DNA from 2 places in the Brooklawnia cerclae genome. Region 2 is predicted to be linked to the other one. Evidence: riboswitches for the same ligand, from Rfam matches in the RefSeq annotation. Region 2 holds a riboswitch; the other holds the start of a gene.
What was found. Region 2 has a riboswitch for thiamine pyrophosphate ahead of thiM (hydroxyethylthiazole kinase). Riboswitches for the same ligand answer to the same signal wherever they lie in the genome.
Positions count from the first base shown of each region.

Region 1 (6,925 bases), 1.2 Mb from region 2:
CCCGACCAGATCGCTCCAGGTGTTGCGATCCTGGCCGAACGTCGGCTCGTCCAGCACGATCACCTGCGGACTCGTGGCCAGCACCGTGCCGACGCTGAGCCGGCGCTGTTCGCCACCCGACAAGGTGAAGGGGTTGGCGTCCGCATGTGCTTCGAGGTGCAGGACGCTCAGCAGCTCGTCCACCCTGGCCTGGGCGCGCCCGGTGTCCCAGCCGAGCGCTCGCAGCCCGACGGCCAGTTCGGCCCGGACGCTGCGCTCGACGAACTGGTGCTCCGGCTGCTGGAAGACCGTGCCGAGGCGGGTGAGGAGGTCTCGGCTCGTCCAGGTGTGGGGGTCGGCGGGGACCAGGTGTCGTCCCCGATGGGTGGGACGCAGCGAGGGGCCCGCGATCACCTTCCCACCGAGTGGCCGGAGCAGCCCCGCCAGTGTGAGTGCCAGGGTCGACTTGCCGGCGCCGTTGGGGCCGGTGATCACGGTGCTCAGGCCCTCGGGGACGGCGACTCGCAGATCGTCGCTCACCGGGTGGGAGGCCTCGTAGCCGGTTCGCAGGTGCTCGGTGACCAGCACCGGTCCCGGGGACGCCGGGGTCGTTCGCGGGTCAAGGCCTGTGGGGACGCCCGGCACCCATACCCCGGCGGCCAGCAGCGTCTCGGTCTGATCGCGGAGCACCTGGGCCGCGGGACCATCGGCGATCACCTCTCCCGGACCGAGCACGATGATCCGATCGACCAGGTCGGCCCACAGATCGATACGGTGCTCGACGACGACCAGGGTCGTCCGCCGGTCGGCCACGACGCGCCCGATCGCGTCCCGGACCTCCCGGATGCCCTGTGGGTCGAGGTTCGCCGTGGGCTCGTCCAGACAGAGGATGGGCGTGCTTCCCCCGGGATCGCCGGGCGCCGGTTGCATCGCGAGCGCGGCGGCGATGGCGAGCCGTTGCTTCTGGCCGCCCGACAGCGCGCCCGTGGGATGTTCCAGCGACAGCGGCAGGTTCACCGCGTCGAGGGCCTGGTGCACCCGCGGCCAGATCTGTTCGGGTGACATGCCGAGGTTCTCGCAGCCGAACGCGACGTCGTCGCCGACCCGGGCGAGCACGACCTGCGACTCCGGGTCCTGCATGACCAGGCCGACCCGGCCCCTCAGGCGGGAGGGATGCTTTCCGTCGATGAGAAGCCTGCCCGTCTCCGTTCCCTCGTCGGCGCCCCCGAGGACGCCGGCGAGCGCGGCGAGCAGGGTCGACTTGCCCGACCCGCTCGCCCCGAGCAGGAGCACCCGCTCCCCGTCGGCGATGTGGAGGCTCGCTCCGCGGACGGCCCACGAGGAACGCCCGGCATAGCGCCAGCCCCAGTCGTCCGCAGTGATCATGCGACGACGATCAGGCGGCGGTCTCGGCCCGGGCCTGCTCGTCCCGCCCGGACGCGAAACGGCTCAGCACGCCGGTACGAGCCAGCGCCCGGACGACCAGCCAGCCCACGAGCCCTGCCAGGACGACACCCGAGACCGCGGTGCACACGAGGTAGATCGCGTTGAAGGTGAAGCCCTTGGGCAGGTTGGGGCTGGTGAACAGCTCCAGGGTCCAGGCTCCGACGCCCGCAAGGGCACCGGACAGCAGGGCGACGGGCAGGCGGTAGTTGCGGTAGGCGAAGGCCAGGAAGACGATCTCGGCGCCGATCCCCTGTGCCAGGCCCGAGTAGAGCGTGCTGATGCCCCACACATTGCCGATGAGCGCTGATGTGACGGCGCCGACCAGTTCGACGAAGATCGCGGCCCCCGGCTTGCGGATCACGAGCATGCCGAGCGGCCCGCCGAGGAACCAGATGCCCGCGGCGATCCCGCCGAGGCCCGGGGTGATCGCGTCCATGGCCTGGAACCAGGCGTACCCGACGGTGTTCCAGCCGAAGAAGATCAGGCCGGTGGCTACGCCGAGCACGGCTGCGACGACGATGTCGACCACTCGCCAGGAGCGGTTCGACGTGAGCGGTGTGCTCTCGTCCGTGTTCGTCGCCGGTGTATTCGTTGTCATTGTGTGCCCTCCTCAAGGATCCGGGCACGGGTTTGGAGTCGACCAACGACCCCGAAGAGAGTCTCCCTGCGCTGGCATGACCCAGATCAGGTTTGACGGTCGAGGGCTGGAAGCCCTCCTCTCAGCCCGGTTCACCGGGCTCCCGTGTCTGTGGACATGTTAGCCGAAGCGGGGGCGCCCGGCCAGGTGCTTCGTGTGCCCCGGGTGCCGCCTCGCTGCGGTGTGTGCTCCCGCGGGTGCGGTGTCATTCACGCGAGTGCCGTGTGCTCCCGCGGGTGGTGTACGGCCCGCGGGAAGCGACGACGCCCGCGCGAGGTCAGGCGGGCCGCGTGAGGGACGGAATCGCTTGCGTGCCCCGGGTGCCGACCACGAAAACCCGGACGAGCCCCGGTCACCGCCGCGTCCAACCGCGCGGGGCCGCCCGCCTGCGGGATACTGGGCGACATGCCGTCGACCGAGCTGGCGAGCCCCCGCCCCCACCACGCGGGTCAGCGTTTTCTCGCTGTCTGGGCCAGGGTGGCGATCACGGCTCTGGCGCTCGCGGCACAGATCTTCGTCTTCGCCTTCGTCCTCCTGACCGGCGCCGAGTCGGCGCCCTGGGTGGGCACGGTGTCTCTCCTTATCAGCCTCGGTGTGCTGGTGTTCATCCTCAACTCCCGCATGCAGATCGAGTACAAGCTCGCCTGGGCCATCCCGATCATGCTGGTGCCGCTGGTGGGAGGGGTCTTCTACCTGCTCTTCGGCTCGCGCACGGGCACCCGCCGGCAGCTCGCCCGCTACCGGGCGCTGCAGGATCTCGCCCAGATCGACCAGGTGAGCGCACCCGGCAGGCTGCTGGTGCTGCCGGGGCGCGAGGGCCAGGAACCTCGCGAGATGCCCGGAGGCGACGAGCTCGCACCGGTCGTCAGCGTGGAGCCCGACGCGGCCAGGCAGATCGCCTTCCTGTCCAACGTAGGGCCTTTCGTGCCGTACGAGGGTACGCGGACGACCTACTATCCCGTGGGTGAGGAGGCGTTCGAGGCGATCTTGGAGGCGCTCGAGCGGGCCGAGCGGTGGATCGTCTGTGAGTATTTCATCGTCTCCGAGGGGGTCATGTGGCGCCGTACCCTCGACGTGCTCAGGCGCAAGGCCGCCGAGGGCGTCGACGTGCGGTTCATGTACGATGACCTCGGCTCGATCTGGAACCTGCCCTCCGGGTTCGTCCGCGATCTCACGAGGGCGGGCATCCGTGTCCAGCCGGTCAACAAGTTCGGGCCGGGCCTCACGTTGCGCTACAACAATCGTGACCACCGCAAGATCCTCGTCGTCGACGGCTTGGTGGGGTTCACCGGCGGCATCAACATCGCCGACGAGTACATCAATCAGCGTGAGCGGTTCGGGCACTGGAAGGACACGACGATCCGGCTCGCGGGCCCCGGCGCATGGGGGCTGGCCGCGTTGTTCTTCACCGTCTGGGACCTCGTGACCGGCGAGCACACCGACCTGGCGGCGCTGAGCCCGCCGGAGGACGAGGTCGCCGCGCTGGCGTCGGGCTCGGGCATCGTGGTCAGTTACGACGACACCCCGTTCGACGACGTCTCGCTCGGCTGGGCGGCCTACCGCAACCTGCTGGGCCGCGCCGACCAGCGGGTCGACCTGATGACCCCGTACCTCGTCCCCACCAACGAGATGATCAACGTGCTGGCGTCGCTGGCCTCGTCGGGGGTCAGGGTACGAATCATCACCCCGGGCATCCCCGACAAGAAGTACGTCTACGCCGTCACCAGGTCGAACTATCGTCCGCTGGTCGAGGCGGGCGTCGAGGTGTACGAGTACACGCCCGGATTCCTGCACGCCAAGCAGATGGTGGTGGACGGCGAACTCGCCATCATCGGGACGATCAACTTTGATTTCCGCAGTTTCTACCTGCACCAGGAGAACGCCGTGTGGATGTATCGTACGGAGGCGATCGCGGCGATGAGTGCAGACTTCGACGCGACGATCGCCGTCTCGCGTCGCGTCACTCTGGCCGAGGTACGGGCGGCCCCCTGGTGGCGCCGGGCGATCTGGTTGGCGTTGCGGACGTTCTCGCCGTTGATGTGAGCCCGGCTCGTCAGCACATCGTGAGTACGGCCTTGATCACCTTGCCCGAGGCCGAGTCGTCCACGGCCTGGTTGATCTGGTCGAAGGAGTAGAACCTGATCAGCCGGTCGAAGGGGAATCGGCCCTGACGGTGGTATTCGAGCAGGATCGGTATGAACAATGCGGGCACGGCCTCACCTTCGACGATGCCGATGAGGCTCTTGTTGTCGCCCATGAGCTCGGCCTGGACATTGATGGTGAGGTCGCCCGTGGCACCCAGAACCACGGCGGTGCCTCCCGGACGACAACTTGCCAGGGCGCTCCTGACCATGGAGGACACGCCGCTGGTGTCGATGGCGTAGTGGACGCCACCGGTCAGTTGCTTGACCCGCGCGGCGGTGTCGGGGTGCTCGTGACGGTTGACCGTCGCGGTCGCCCCCAGTTCCTCGGCGAGTTCCAGACTGGCGGGGTTCCCACCGACGGCCACGATCTGGGCGCAGCCGGCCAGTCTCGCGGCCATGATGGCGCTCATGCCCACGGTGCCACAGCCGAACACGGCGATGGACGAGCCCACGGTCGGGCGCAGCCGGTTCAGCACGGCTCCGGCTCCGGTCTGGATGCCGCAGCCCAATGGCGCGGCGAGATGGAGGTCGACGTCAGGATCCAGCCGGACCAGACCGTTGCGGTGCACCACCGCGTGGCGGGCGAAGGCCGACTGTGCGAAGAAGCTGGAGACCGGCCCGCCCCCGTGGGACAGGCGGGTCGTCCCGTCGGGCATCGTGCCCCCGAAGTTGATGGCGTTGAACCGCTCGCACTGGAACGGTCGCGCCGCCAGGCACTCGGGGCAGCGTCCGCACGAGCCGTACGAGAAGCAGACGTGATCGCCGGGCCGCAGGTCGTCGACCCCGGCTCCGACCTCGAGCACGGTGCCGCTGCCCTCATGGCCGAGCACAGCCGGCAACGGAACGGGTATGAGCTGGTGTTTCACCACGTCGTCGGTGTGACAGACGCCACAGGCTGCCACCTCCACGAGCACCTCGTCCGGACGCAGGGGAGCGATGTCGACGTCTTCGATCTCGTAGGGGGCACCCTTCCGGGCGACCAGTGCTGCTTGTGTCTGCATGGTTCCTCTTCCTGGTGGAGTAGCGCTCCACGTATTGCTCCATTGCACTTTCGTAGGTCGACCCACCACAAGATTAAAGGGTCGTCATCTCGTCTGTGAAGACTCGGGAACAAGCAAATATTTTCGCATCGTCATCCGTTATGACGACACGTGTCACTGGTTGATGATTAAAACGCTGTTTTTGCTAGTCGTCATGAATTTCAATGGCTGACATTGATACGGCATTAGTGTTCGATGAATGCCATTTTGATGGCGGAATGACGACACGTGTCATCCGAGTGCCTCGTCCCGCAGATGAATCGGGTGACGGGAATCACCCGCAGCCGGCCGGAAGAACCGTTTCCGCCCGGTGGCCGGGTCGCCGGAGCAGAAACGGGCACCGTGGTCCGGCGCAGCGGTGTAAGCCGGTAGCGAATCCGGCGCCGTCAGAATCCGGCTGCCGTTGGAAGGTCCGGCCCCTCGTCCCTACGCTTGTGGGGTGGCCTGGACCAACTATCGCGCGGCGCTGTTCGACCTCGACGGCGTCCTCACCCCCACCACCGACATACACATGCGGGCGTGGGCGCAGATGTTCAACGACTATCTGCATGCCCGGGGGACGGACGATCCGTACACCGACGACGACTACTTCGCGTACGTCGACGGCAGGCCGCGCTACGAGGGCGTCGCCTGCTTCCTGTCGAGCAGGCACATCAACCTGCCTCTGGGCGACTCGTCGGACGCGCCCACGGCCGAGACGATCGCCGGGCTCGGCAACCGGAAGAACGAGTACTTCAACCAGGTGCTGGCACGCGACGGCATCGCGCCTTACCCGGGATCGTTGCACCTCCTGCACGCGCTCCGCGACCTCGGGCTGCCGATGGCAGTGGTGAGCTCGTCCCGCAACGCGGAGGCGGTGCTGGGCGCGGCCGGCATCCGCGACCTGTTCGTCACCGTGGTCGACGGCAACGTGAGCCGCGACCTGGGGTTGAAGGGCAAGCCCGCGCCCGACACATTCCTGCACGCGGCTCGCATACTGGGCGTCGAACCGGCGCAGGCCGTCGTGCTGGAGGATGCCTTGTCAGGTGTCGCAGCCGGGCACGCGGGAGACTTCGGGCTGGTCGTCGGGGTCGATCGCGGCGCCGGTGCCGATGCCTTGCGCGCGGCGGGGGCGGACCTCGTCGTCGAGGACTGTGAGGAACTGCTGCCGTGATCAGGGAGAGGATCGAGGGGGACCCGCTGGACGACCACCGTTTTCCGGCGGATCCGTGGCGATTGATCGAGCGATACCCACGCCCGGACGACCTGGGCAAGCTGGAGACGCTGTTCTCTGTGGGCAACGGCTACATGGGCTTCCGGGGCAACCCCGAGGAGGGCCGTGACTCCTACTTCACCGGCACCTTCATCAACGGGTTCCACGAGACCTGGGACATCCGCCACGCCGAGAGCGCGTACGGCTTCGCCAAGACCGGGCAGACGATGATCAACGCGCCGTCGTCCACCATGTTGAAGCTGTACGTGGACGACGAGCCGCTGCTGCTGAGCGTCGCCGACCTCCAGGCATACGAGAGGTCGATCGACTTCCGTGAGGGCATCCTGCGGCGCGACCTGGTCTGGCGTACCCCCGCGGGCAAGCGGGTGCGCGTCCGCTCGACGCGCATGGTGAGCTTCACCGAACGGCACCTGGCACTCATGACCTTCGAAGTGACGTTGCTCGACGGCAACGCGCCGGTGGCGAT
Region 1 is NZ_JAAMOZ010000001.1:233,720-240,644, forward strand. It holds gene FB473_RS01125 (ABC transporter ATP-binding protein) at 1-1,365, opposite strand, end outside; gene FB473_RS01130 (ECF transporter S component) at 1,376-2,023, opposite strand; TPP riboswitch at 2,070-2,179, opposite strand; gene FB473_RS01135 (phospholipase D-like domain-containing protein) at 2,468-4,105, shown strand; gene FB473_RS01140 (NAD(P)-dependent alcohol dehydrogenase) at 4,116-5,207, opposite strand; gene FB473_RS01145 (beta-phosphoglucomutase family hydrolase) at 5,686-6,399, shown strand; gene FB473_RS01150 (glycoside hydrolase family 65 protein) at 6,396-6,925, shown strand, end outside.
Region 1: it holds a riboswitch for thiamine pyrophosphate, as region 2 does, so the genes downstream of both, FB473_RS01130 (ECF transporter S component) here and thiM (hydroxyethylthiazole kinase) in region 2, are expected to answer to the same signal.

Region 2 (6,925 bases):
GGTGGCCTCCACCCGTTGAAGCGTGATCTACGCCGCGGTGGATGGCCCTCCTCTCCGTCCCACTGCGCGCCCGTCACCACATGACGCTGTATCGCCCTTTCTCCGAGGTCTCGCCCGGATGATCGCGTCGGCTCCGCGTCCTTTCACCTACCACACCATCGCCCGCACAAGGGGCGATGTGTGCCGGCGTCCCTCGCCCACCCGCGGCAGAAGGAGAACCCCAGGCAATGCCCATGAACTCCCCCGTTCCACGCGCCTCGATCGTGTTGCGCGACCTGACATTCGAATGGCCCGACGGCACAGTCGCGCTCGATCGTGTCGACGGCACTTTCAGTACCGGCCGCACTGGCCTGATCGGACGCAACGGCTCCGGCAAGTCCACGTTGCTCCGGCTGATCGCCGGGCATCTGCACCCGACCGGGGGCCGCATCGAGGTCAGCGGTGAGGTCGGATATCTTCCGCAGACGCTCACCCTTCAGCCCGACACGACTGTCGCGCAGCTTCTCGGCATCGACCGAGTGCTCGGCGCGATCAGGGCCGTCGAGGCCGGTGATCCCGACGAGCGTCATTTCGACGCCATCGGAGACGACTGGGACATCGAGGTCCGCGCCGACGAGTCCCTGCAACAGATCGGCTTCACCGCCGACGACCTCGACCGCCGGGTGCAGGAGGTCTCAGGAGGCGAGGCGATGCTCATCGCCATCACCGGCCTGCGCATCCGCCGCACCCCGACAACGCTGCTGGACGAACCGACCAACAACCTCGACCGGCCCACGCGGGCACGGCTGGCCGGTTTCGTGGACGACTGGCCCGGCACCCTGGTCGTCGTCAGCCACGACCTCGACCTGCTGGAACACATGGACGCGACGACCGAACTGTACGACGGACGCCTGGAGACGTTCGGTGGCCCCTACAGCGCCTGGAAGGAACATCTGGACCAGGCGCAGGCTGCCGCCGTCCAGCAGGCGCGCTCCGCCCAACAGGCGTTGAAGGCCGAGAAGCGCCAGCGCGTCGAGGCCGAGACGAAACTGGCGCATCGGGAGCGCACGGGGCGTAAGCAACAGCGGGACGGCGGCCTGCCGCGCATCCTCGCGGGCAGCCTCGCACGCAAGGCCCAGGTGTCAGCGGCCGCGCTGCGCTCCACACTGGACGACAAGGTGCAGTCTGCGCAGGCCGCGCTTGACGCCGCCGACGCGCGCGTGAGGGAGGACGACCACATCCGCCTCGTGCTTCCCGATCCCGGCGTGCCACGCGGGCGGCGGATGGCCGAGATCCGGGACGCAGGCCGCGTGGTGGTGGTCCAGGGACCCGAGCGCGTCGCCATCACGGGCCCCAACGGCTCCGGGAAGACGACACTGATCGAGCACCTCGTCCACGGTCGGCCACCCATGCCCGGCGGTCCGTCGGGGTCGCTGCTGACCGACCGCGTCGGCTACCTGCCCCAACGACTGGACGGGCTGGACGATCAGGCCAGTGCCCTGGACAACGTGCGAGCCGTCGCGGCGGGGCTTCCGGCGGGGACGGTCCGCAACCAGCTCGCCAGGCTGCTGCTCCGCGGTGACAGCGTCGATCGTCCGGTGGGCACGTTGTCGGGCGGGGAGCGCTTCCGGGTCGCCGTCGCCCGGCTGCTGCTCGCCGACCCGCCCGCCCAGTTGCTCGTCCTGGACGAGCCCACGAACAACCTCGACCTCACCAGCGTCGAGCAGCTGGCCGAGGCACTCGACGCGTACAGGGGAGCGCTCCTGGTGGTCAGTCATGACGATGCGTTCCTCCGGCGGATCGGTATCGACACGGTGCTGGAACTCGACAGGAACAGCTGTTCACAGGCGCACACGGGAGCAGATGATTGAAACCGCTAGCGTTTCGTCCGTCATGTGCTGGAATGACATGCGTCAGTGCAGTCCCGCGATCGAGGGCAAGGGGAACCACATCATGCAGATCGCGTTGTGGATAGTCAATGTCGTGCTGGCGATCGCCTTCCTCATGGCCGGCGGCACGAAACTCACCAGGAGCAGGGAGACCCTGCGCACCACGGGAATGGCCTGGGTGGACGACTTCTCCGCCGGTGTCATCAAGCTGATCGCGTCGGCGGAAATCCTCGGTGCACTGGGACTCGTCCTTCCTCTGGCAACGGGTATTGCCCCGATCCTCACGCCTCTGGCCGCGGTCGGGCTCGCCATCACCATGGTGGGTGCGGTCGCGGTGCATCTCCGCCGCAAGGAGGCGCCGACCCCGGCCGTCGTGCTCGGTGTCCTCGCGGTGGTCAGCGCCGTCCTGGGGTTCCTCGTCGTCCTCGGCTGACGCCGCGTCGATCGTCCTTGGGATCGAGCCGGCTCGTTCCCGAGCACCAGGACGCGACACTGCACCCGAGACCGTCACACCGCCGTCGCGAGGTTGATGACCAGGTTGACTGTGGCCGCGATCACGACCGTGTTGAACAGGTACGACAGCAGGGTGTGCGACAGCACGATCTTGCGCAGCCGCGTGCTGGACAGGTTCGTGTCGGAGATCTGGAAGGTCATCCCCAGGCAGAACGCGAGGTAGGCGAAATCGCTGTACTGGGGCGGCTCGGCCTGGTTGAACGAGATGCCGCCGGTCGGTTCGCTGTAGTACTCCCGCGCGTAGCGCAACGCGTACAGGGTGTGGACGAGCACCCACGAGAGCGCCACGCTGGTGACGGCGAAGATCGCCGCGGTGGCTCGCGTCTCCGCCTGGGAGGAGGAGTGCAGCAACAGGAGCAGCACCGCGACAAGGCTGGCGAGGCTGGCCGAGAGTATGAGGCCGTCGCTGATGGCCCGCACCGGTTCCTCACGCCGAGCATGACTGCGCGTCCGCTCGGCGTCGAAGCCCCACACAGCGACCCAGACCCACACGACGTACACCAGGCAGCCGGCGCCCCAGCCCGCGACGATCACGAACGGCCAGTCGAGCAGCCTGCTGACCGCGATCCCCGTACAGGCGCCCACCAGGGCCATGACCACGATCCGTGCGAGGTTCACCCCCATGCCGGACGCCGAAGCTCGCTCGCTCACACGCCCCAGCGTAGATGCGGCCGCGTATCCAGGCGGCCCGCGGGAACAGCGACCCCGGCTCCCGCGGGCGTCGCGTACTCACGCAGGTGATGTACGGCCCGCGGGAAGCGACACGACCCGCGGGAGGTCACGCGGCCCGCGTGAACAGCCACCGGAGCACCACGAGGGGACTCAGTCGTGGGCGCCCGGGAGCACGGCGCGGAACGCCGTCGTGACGTACGGAAGCTCGATGGCCGCATCCTCGGTCGTCCCGAGGTCGCCGAGTAGCTCACCGAGTTGTGCATCCATGCGCGCGCGGTCGGCTTCCGGCGCGGTGATGACTGAACTGCGCGAATGGGCCAGGTCGTAGATCCCGCGGCGCGTGACGGGCCAGGACCAACGCCACTGGGTCGATTCGAGCACTCCGAACGGTTCGGCAACCTCCGGCGGGGACGCGGCGAGCATGCGCTCCGCGTGGCTTCCGCCCATGATGTCGGTCAGGTGTCTGACCCACGGTGTCGTCCCGTCGCGGATGTTCCAGATCAGGCCGAGGACCCCGCCCGGCCGCAACACCCGGGCGACTTCCCTGGAACCCGTCACAGGTTCGACCCAGTGCCATGCCTGGCCGAGTACGACAGCATCCACCGAAGCATCGGGAAGAGGGATGCTCTCGGCCGAGCCGACGAAGGCCCGTACACCCGCGACCACGCGTCCGAGCACATCGAGCATCTGGGGGTCGGGATCGATCGCGACCACATCGTGTCCCAACGCCGTGACGGCCCTGGTGAGTTTGCCGGTGCCGGCACCGACATCGGCGACCCGGACACGGGACCCCTCCCCCGCGACGGGTTCGAGCATCCACTCCACCGCGTCCCGCGGATAGTCAGGCCGGCCTGACTCGTACGCCTCGGCCGCACGGCCGAACGATCTCGACATCTCCTCCGTCGTGGCCACGCGCCGAGTCTACGGCGCACCGGTCGCCGCCGACAGGCCCCCGGCACACCGCCCCGCGCTCCACGTGGTGCGAGGGCTGCTAGAGTGACGCTTTGATTCGGGGTGCCCGTGTTCAGGGGCTGAGATCACACCCGTAGAACCTGATCGAGTTAGGACTCGCGAAGGGAAGTCAAGCGATGAACGCTGTCATATCGTCCACATCATCACCGGGTGAGGCCCTTAGCCTGCTCCGCGCCCACAACCCCCTAGTCCAGTGCATCACCAACTCGGTGGTCACCGGCTTCACGGCGAATGTGCTCCTGGCACTCGGGGCGACCCCCGCGATGGTCGACATCCCCGCCGAGTCGGGGCTCTTCGCCTCGATCGCGGACGGGGTGCTGGTGAACCTCGGAACACCCACCTCGGAGCAGCGCGCGGCAGCGGCCGAGGTACCCGCCGCCACTCGTCGATGGGTGCTCGACCCGGTCGCGATCGGAGTCCTGCCCGTGCGAACCGCTCTGGCCTCGCAGTTGCTGGCCGGTCGTCCCGCGATCGTCCGGGGCAATGCCTCGGAGATACTCGCGCTCGCGGGAACCGGTGAAGGCGGACGAGGCGTCGACGCGACCGACTCCCCCGAGACCGCGTTGGCGGCAGCCACGACGATCGCGCGTCGGTCGGGTGCGGTGGTCGCCGTCTCCGGCCCGGTCGACATCATCACCGACGGCGCTGTGATCGTCCGCGTCCACGGCGGCGACGCCCTGCTGACCCGGGTGACGGGGGGCGGCTGCTCGCTGGGGGCGGTGATGGCCGCCTTCCTCGGTGTGTGCACGCCGCTGTCCTCGGCCGTCGCCGCTTCGGCCGTGTACGCGGCGGCCTCGGAGACAGCCGCCGCTCGCGCGGACGGGCCGGGAAGCTTCGCCGTGGGATTCCTCGACGCGCTTGCGGCACTCGAGCCGTCCTCGCTCGAAGAACCCGGCCGTGTTGTCCGGCATCCGCTCGATGCCTCGGCGATCGAGGCCCTGCGATGACCGGGCGGTTCGATCTCGGGCTTCATCTGGTCACCGACGAGGAACTCCCGTTCCCGCGTCTCGTCGACGTCGTCGCCGACGCCCTCACCGGCGGCGTCACGGTGGTCCAGCTCCGTGCAAAGCACGCAAGCGCGCGGCAGCTGATCGCCCAGGCATGCGCGTTGTCACAGATCACTCGGGGACGAGCCGCGCTGATCGTGAACGATCGCGTCGACGTGGCACTCGCCGCCATCGATGCCGGTGCCAGGGTCGACGGCGTCCATGTCGGGCAGGACGACATCTCGCCCACCACCGCACGAAGAGTGCTCGGGCCGACCGCGCTGATCGGTTGGACCGCGAACACCGCGTCCCACTTGGCCGAAGCGAGGACGATGCCGACCGGGACCGTCGACTATCTCGGGGTCGGGGTGATTCACGCGACGGATTCGAAACCCGACCATCCACCGGTGCTCGGTGTCGACGGATTCGCCGCGTTCGCGGCCGCCTCTCCCCTGCCCTGTGTCGCGATCGGCGGCATCGTCCCGGCGGACGTGCCGGTGCTCCGCGCGGTGGGAGCCGCGGGAGTCGCCGTCGTCTCGGCGATCTGCCACGCAGACGACCCGACACGGGCGGCACGGGATCTTCGTGACGGGATTCAGGTCGCAGCGCAGGCGGTTCCGCGATGATCCCGCGCGTGCTGAGCATCGCCGGCACCGACCCGACGGGCGGGGCCGGCATCCACGCCGATCTCAAGTCGATCGGAGCGCTCGGCGGCTACGGCATGGCCGTCGTGACAGCGCTCGTCGCGCAGAACACCCAGGGCGTCCGAGCCGTGCACGTGCCGCCGGTGGAGTTCCTGACCGAGCAGCTCGAGGCGGTGAGCGACGACGTCCGGATCGACGCGGTCAAGCTGGGCATGCTCCATTCGGCCCCGCTGATCGCCGTCGTCTCGGACTGGCTGTCACGCACCAGACCGCCGATCATCGTCCTCGACCCGGTCATGGTCGCCACCAGCGGCGATGCGCTCATCGACCGCCGGGCCACGGATGCGATCCGTGATCTGTGCACCCGGGTCGACCTGATCACCCCCAACATCCCCGAGCTCGCCGTCCTGGCCGGCGCCACGCCCGCGACCACCTGGGACGAGGCCGTCGTCCAGGCGACCGGGCTCGCGTCGAGCAGCGGCACGACCGTGCTGCTCAAGGGGGGCCACCTTCCGTCGGACGACTGCCCGGACGCGATCGTCACCGCGAGCGGGACGACCACGATCGTCGGCCGGAGGGTCCCCACCAGCACCACCCATGGCACCGGCTGTTCCCTGTCGTCGGCGATGGCCACCCTCGCAGCGTCCGGGCTGTCGTGGCCGGACGCGCTCGTCCGGGCGAAGGCCTGGCTCGTCGGGGCGATCGAGCACGGTGAGAGCCTCCACGTCGGGCACGGGAACGGACCCGTCGATCATTTCCACGAGCTTCGCCCGCACCTGCCCGGTGCGGGCTGGTGCGACGGCGTCTGGGCGCTGACGAACGACGTCCGTGCCCGGGTCGACGAGTGCGAGTTCATCCGCGGCCTCCAGGACGGTTCACTCGATCAAGCCCGGTTCCGGTGGTATCTGGCACAGGACGCCCTCTACCTCGCGGACTACTCCCGGGTGCTCGCACGGGCCAGCGCGCTGGCGCCCACGATCACCGAACAGGCGTTCTGGGCACAATGCGCCCAGAACGCTCTGACCACCGAGACCCAGCTGCACCGCTCCTACCTCGACGGCGCCGTGCACGAACCGGGCGTGACGACGCTGGCCTACACCAACCACCTGCATGCCGTCGCCGGCACCGGCGCCTACGCCGAGATCGTCGCGGCACTGTTGCCGTGTTTCTGGCTGTACGCCGACCTCGGACGGCGGATGGTGTCGTCCGACCACGCGGCACACCCGTACCACGACTGGCTCCGCACCTATGCGGATCCCGCCTTCGACGA
Region 2 is NZ_JAAMOZ010000001.1:1,453,476-1,460,400, reverse strand. It holds gene FB473_RS06730 (ABC-F family ATP-binding cassette domain-containing protein) at 228-1,850, shown strand; gene FB473_RS06725 (DoxX family protein) at 1,888-2,301, shown strand; gene FB473_RS06720 (DUF1345 domain-containing protein) at 2,376-3,032, opposite strand; gene FB473_RS06715 (methyltransferase domain-containing protein) at 3,204-3,965, opposite strand; TPP riboswitch at 4,054-4,149, shown strand; gene thiM (hydroxyethylthiazole kinase) at 4,142-4,972, shown strand; gene thiE (thiamine phosphate synthase) at 4,969-5,637, shown strand; gene thiD (bifunctional hydroxymethylpyrimidine kinase/phosphomethylpyrimidine kinase) at 5,634-6,925, shown strand, end outside.